2 linked regions of the Vallitalea guaymasensis genome follow. The protein of the gene in region 1 binds, or shares a complex with, the protein of each later gene. Links are inferred from orthologs where the notes say so. Each region holds a gene or a part of one and is shown in the gene's direction. Other genes may lie near its edges.

Region 1 (3,085 bases):
AATATAATTATTCCAAAGGAGTTAGATCAAATGGTTGATAAAACAATCCAAAAAGCTGATAAAGATGTAAGAAATCCAAAAATAAGATTCGGTAGAGGGTTAAAAGTGGCAGTTGCCGCTCTTGCAGTATGTAGTATGTTTGTACTTGCAATTAATACAAATGAATCTTTGGCTAAGTCAATAGCCAATGTACCTGTTTTAGGTAAAGTTGCGGAGGTATTGACTTTTGTAGACTATGAACGTGAGACTGATACCATAACAGAAAATGTGACAATACCAGAAGTGGATGGTCTTAATGACAAAGATATACAAGATAAGATTAATAAAGAAATACAAGCTAAGATGGATGAGCAAATCAAGGAAGCTGAAATAAGAGCAGAAGAATATAAAGAAGCATATTTTGCAACAGGCGGTACAGAAGAAAATTATAATCCAATTGAATTCAAACTTGATTATGAGAAAAAATACTCTGATGATTCCATTTTATCATTTATAATTTATCATCATGAAACTTTAGCTCCAGCTTATGCTGAAACATATTACTATAACATTGACTTGAATACCAATGAAGAACTTACATTAGAAGATGTTCTAGGTGAGGATTACATTAATAGAGCAAATGAAAGTGTTAGAAAACAAATTGAAGAATTGAAAGCTAATCCTAGTGAAGACCGTCATTATGGTTTCTTTGAGGGAGAAGCAGGATTTACAAGTATTAGTGAAGATCAAGGTTTCTATATCAACAGTGATAAAAAAGTAGTTGTTGTATTTAATAAATATGAGATTGCAGATGGTGCAACTGGTCCACTAGAATTTGTAATAGAATAATTAATCAAATAAACTATATATAAATTAGATGATTTCTGTATAATGCAGAAGTCATCTTTTTTATAATAACCAAATTATTGAAATTAATGGTATAAAGTGGTATATTTAAATTGATATATACACATTATATATTATAGCTGAATAAATATTATAAAGAGTATTCTATATTTAACTTAGATATAGTATTATGTTAAATAATATTGGAGTCTTTGCATATGATAGAACAAGGGATACTGTTATTTGATTCAGGGATAATAAATAATAAAATAATATCAAAAACTTTAAAAATGTATTGACATATATCACTATATTAGAATATAATGATATTATAATTAATACAAATATAATTTAATAAGGAGGTTTTAATTATGGCACTAGCATTTACAGATCTTAATTTTGAAGCAGAGGTTCTTAACTCAGATATACCAGTATTAGTTGACTTTTACGCAGATTGGTGTGGACCATGTAAGATGATGGCACCTGTTATAGATGAATTGGCAAAAAAATATGAAGGAAAAGCTAAAATAGGAAAATTGAATGTTGATCAAAACGGTGAAACAGCTCAAAAATATAGAGTAATGAGTATTCCTACAATGTTATTAATCAAAAATGGTCAAGTTGTAGACACTGTAGTGGGAGCAGTTCCAAAACAACAATTGGAATCAAAAATTGAATCAGCTATGTAGAGTAAGATAAGGAAGTCTATTTATCATATAAAGGTAAATAGGCTTTATTTTTTTATCAAAAATTAATAATTGTAATTTTAATGGTGTAAAATATACAAGCCAAAATAGTACAAGTAATAACAAGATAGACTAATTCAAAATACAATAAAAAAATGTATAATGATACAAGAGTGTTTATATATATTTTTATCTACTTAAGTCTTACTTAATATTTTTCTACTTATATCTATATCTAATCATTTAATATTACCCAATGAATAACTAAAATCAATGGAGGTGGTTACCACAATTAGAGGTGAGGCACAAATCTATATATATGTATAAGGAGGAGAAAAATGTTTTTAAAAAGATATTTCAAGACTTTTTCAATATTGTTATGCATTACTTTAATCTTGGCAGTTACAATTATACCTACAAGCGCAGCAGGGACAGGGGTTCCTGTAAAACCGTCATTAAGCCATAATCAATGGTCAGGAGATATTGATGGTGATTATGATTTGACTTGGAACATATGGTATGGAAACAATGGGACAAGTTGGAAGCTATTCGAGAAGATCGGGGCAGGCAATTATCAAGAAATACATAGTGGTACTTTAATTGATGATACACCTAATCCTCAAAGTGAGACCTTTCAAGTAAAAGGAAGAACAATTGAAGGGACATATAAATATTATATTGAGCTGACTAATTCATATGGAACTACAGCTAGTGACGAGATTTCTGTTGTAGTGGGGAATGCAACTGGCAACATAATAATAAACGGTATAGATACCCAAAAAGTGGTCTATCAGTTTACTCAGGCTCAAGGAATGAATGATTATACTCTAAGTTTTAATGGAGTCGCTAATCCTGTTTTTACTGTTATTACGAATAATAGTTCAGTAGTTGATTGTTCAATAGTAAATAATAATACTCTTAAGATTAATGGTAAAAAAGCTGGACGAGCTTCTATTAAACTAAAAGAAAGCACTACAGGGGAAGAGAGATATGTTGGAATAAGAATCAAAAATGCTGATGGAAGTATTCCAGGTATGCCTAATTATCTTTCTATAGGCTCTGTAAGTGAAGATAAACAGGGAGATCTTGATTTCTGGAGGGATTTCCACACTGATGACAAGAATAAGAGGATGGACATAAGATATATCTATATTAATGGCGGTCCAATAAATGGATGGCGTACTTGGACTAATGTTGATGGTGGACGAGCTAAGAACTTTATTATTGAAAGCAGAAAATTAGGTATAATCCCATTCTTCGTATACTATAACATTCCTGACAGTGGAGAAAGCTATAGTCTGGATTTAGCTCATATTCAAGATTCAACATATATGGATGCCTATTATAAGGATTTAAAATTCTTTTTAGACATATGTAAGGAGTATGCAGAAGATGATACAGTAGGTATAGTGTTTGAACCAGATTTTCTTGGTTATATGATGCAGCAATCAGGTAAACAGCCAAATGAGATAACAGCGTTAGTAAGTGCAGCATATAGCAGTGGTGTATTGACCAGTGGTGTAGACCCAGATTTTCCTAATACTGTTGAAGGATTAGTCAAATCGGTGAACTAT
Region 2 (3,336 bases), 1.7 Mb from region 1 along the record:
TTTTCTTCTATTCGTGTATCGTATACATTTACAGTTTTGAATTTTCCTATATCATGTACATTAATAATATTTTTACCCATTACAGCTTTGTCAACATCTGAAGCGATTCCAGTTACACTGTAACATTTATCTTGTAAATCAATGATATTTGACCTTAATAATAACTCACCTTTATGTATGATAATTATTTCTTCTGCAATCTTGGCTATTTCATCAATTAGATGAGTAGATACTATTATTATTTTTGGATGTCTAGCTATACTTTCTTCTAATAGTGAGTAGAATTTGTTTCTCATAATAACATCAAAACCTAATACAGGTTCATCAAATAGCACAATCTTATTAGTACTAGCAAGACCAATAATGGTATTTACCATGGTTTTCATACCGAAGGATAGCTTTTTAAACTTTTTATCTGGATTGAGGTTGAATTTTTTTATCATATCATCGGCAAATTCAGTGTCAAAGCCATCTTGAAAATCAGCTGCTAAACTTATTAGATCTTTTATCTTTAGATTGATATGATTCTCTCGTTCTTCTACGAAACAAACAATCTCAGGCATAGATAGTTTATTAACTTTCAAGCCGTTAACTAATACTTCACCTTTTGTGGCTTGGGTTAAACCTGATATGGTTCTTAGAAAAGTAGTTTTGCCAGCCCCATTTTCTCCTAATAAACAATAGATCTTATTTTCATTGATTTCTATATTTATATTACTAAGTGCATTTGCTTTACCATATTTTTTAGTTAAGTTATTTAACTGAATCATTCCAATCCTCCTCAATCATTTTTATGACATCCTCTTTATTGATATTTAACTTTTTGCATTCCTGAATAAGTTTTTTTATAGTATTTGTTTGTAATGAAGCTCTTCTCTTTTCCATAATTATATCTTTTGCCTCCTTAGTGACGTACATCCCCATACCTCTACGTTTATAGATAATACCTTGTTCCGTTAGAATGTTGACACCTTTTATGGCTGTAGCTGGATTGATTTTCAGTAATTTGGATAATTGTGTGGTTGATATAATAGCTGTATCAACCTGGTAAGTTCCATCTAAAATGTAGTCTTCTAACATAGTCGCTATTTGAGCAAAGATAGGTACACTGCTATTTGGATTAATATTAATGGTCATCACCTGCTTTATTTATATGGTTAGTTAGTTAACTAATTAACCATATAATATCATTTGTATTATCTTATGTCAATGTATTTTATAGAAATGATGTTAAAAAATAGTTATAAAATATACATCTATAATAAAATTATGATATTATATGAATATATAAATATGGTGATATGGAGGTTGTTGAAATGAAATATAAAGTTGCATTTGTCTGTGTTCATAATTCATGTAGAAGCCAGATGGCAGAAGGGTGGGCTAAAACATTAGCCAATGATGTATTTGATGTTTACTCAGCGGGAACAGAAGAGTATCCAGAGGTAAAACCTAAAGCTGTACAAGTAATGGAGGAAGTTGGAGTAGATATGAGTTCTCATAAACCCAAACTACTATCTGATATTCCGAGTGAGATAGATATACTAATTAAAATGGGGTGTAATGTCACATGTCCTTATTTACCTAATAAGCATACTGAAGATTGGGGACTTACTGACCCTTCAGGTGGAGAAATAGAGGACTTTAGAAAAACAAGAGATATGATAAAATTAAAAGTAGAAGATTTAAAAAAACGTGTTGCTGATGGAAAATTATCTTTATAGGTAGTGTTTATTTTCATCCCCTAAATATGGATTTATATGACTTATTTAGGGGATGAAATAATATTAAAAAGATTTACTCTGTTGGAGAAATTCAATATATCCAATAATGTGGTGAAGAAATTTAGGGGATTTATCTGATAAAGAATCTAATATTTGTTCTGTTAATGCATTTGAAGTAGGGCTAGATGATGTAATTAATAATTGATTTGGTGTTATTTCTAGAACTAAGCAGATTTTCATAATTGTTTCCAAAGAAGCGGTTGTATTACCTCTTTCAATATTTCCTATATACTGTATAGAAAGACCTGTCAATCCAGCTAGTTTTTCTTGTGTCAACTCTTTTTTTAGTCTATATTGTTTAATATTTTTACCTAAAAGGTTTAAATCTATGATTTTATTCTGCATTAATAAAATGCACCTCCTTCCATAGTTATAGGATATGATAAATTTCAATTTTTAATAAGCAACTATTAAGAGTAATTACTCTTTATAGTTTGCTTTTTTTATGGTATAATAAGTTAATTGCTCTAAATAGTTTATATATTAATCCATATAGTTGCTGTTTTATTTATATCTAAAAGGAATTACTCATGATATGAATATAAAGTGATATATTGATTTATTTATCATGCAATTATTATATTAATATATTGTAATTTTAAAATATAATCAATGGAATATAAAGTAAATGCAATAAGTAATATTACATTCTACTATATAGAAAGGTTTAATAACTTTTTAATATACAACAGAGGAGGAACGAAATTGTTTAAGAGTATAAAATTCAAATTAATGGCTTATTTTACTATAATTATAATAGTAATAAGTGGTGGTGTTGGTATTATGGCATGTGTGTCATCAATAAATGCACTTCACAAAACAGTGGATAATGAATTAATAGAGTTAGCTAAAGGGTATAGCAACTATATTGAATCTGAAATCAGCATAGCAAAAGCAACTATGAATGGAGTAGCCAATAGAAATGTGATGAAATCTTGGGATTGGAATGAACAGAAAAAAGCTATTCTTGCTGAAGTTGATAAAAATAAAATGTTTTCAGGAATGTTTATTGTAGATAAGAATGGTATGGCACATTTTACTAATGGTAAAACTGCAAATGTCAGCGATAGAACATATTTTAAAGAAGCTATGAGAGGCAATACATATTTTAGTGATTTAATATTCAGCGATATAATGGGAGGCATTGAATTTTTTGTAGCTTCTCCTATTAAAAATAATGGGATTGATGGAGTTGTTGTCGGGTTTGTCAGACCGCAATATCTTAGTGATTCCATAAAAGACATAATAGTCAGTACTAGTGGTGGAGCCTTTATTGTTGATGGGAAAGGCAATACAATAGCCCATAACAACATGGATATAGTTTTAAAACAAGATAACGTATTAAATAATCAAGAAGATGGTAATGAACAGCTAGCTAGTGTTGTTGAAACTATGATTAAAGGAGAAGCTGGGACCGACGAATATGTGTATGAAGGAAATACATATTACTGTGGATATCATCCTATAGGTGATTCAGGCTGGAGTATAGCTGTTAAAGCTCTAAAAAGTGATTTGCTTGCTGATGTAATAAAACTTAGAAAGAACCTTATAT

The links.
Region 2: the proteins of trxA (region 1) and HYG85_RS03185 are in contact, whole or in part, in an NMR structure (PDB 2IPA), measured with the Bacillus subtilis proteins. The link is inferred for Vallitalea guaymasensis from one-to-one orthologs.

What each region holds. Positions count from the first base shown.
Region 1 is NZ_CP058561.1:2,355,771-2,358,855, reverse strand. The notes cover bases 122-2,855. They hold trxA (thioredoxin), read left to right. Parts: upstream 122-1,196; coding sequence 1,197-1,514; downstream 1,515-2,855. Other genes in these bases: HYG85_RS10390 (hypothetical protein), read left to right, coding at 1,850-2,855; HYG85_RS10400 (DUF3298 and DUF4163 domain-containing protein), read left to right, coding at 122-828. In the rest of the region: more of HYG85_RS10400, read left to right, coding at 1-121; more of HYG85_RS10390, read left to right, coding at 2,856-3,085. UniProt on the Bacillus subtilis protein: Participates in various redox reactions through the reversible oxidation of its active center dithiol to a disulfide and catalyzes dithiol-disulfide exchange reactions.
Region 2 is NZ_CP058561.1:702,444-705,779, reverse strand. What follows is about bases 36-3,020. They hold HYG85_RS03185 (arsenate reductase ArsC), read left to right. Parts: upstream 36-1,316; coding sequence 1,317-1,724; downstream 1,725-3,020. Other genes in these bases: HYG85_RS03175 (methyl-accepting chemotaxis protein), read left to right, coding at 2,490-3,020; HYG85_RS03180 (helix-turn-helix domain-containing protein), read right to left, coding at 1,788-2,129; HYG85_RS03190 (GntR family transcriptional regulator), read right to left, coding at 754-1,137; HYG85_RS03195 (ATP-binding cassette domain-containing protein), read right to left, coding at 36-770. In the rest of the region: more of HYG85_RS03195, read right to left, coding at 1-35; more of HYG85_RS03175, read left to right, coding at 3,021-3,336. UniProt on the Bacillus subtilis protein: Catalyzes the reduction of arsenate [As(V)] to arsenite [As(III)]. In vitro, can dephosphorylate para-nitrophenyl phosphate (pNPP).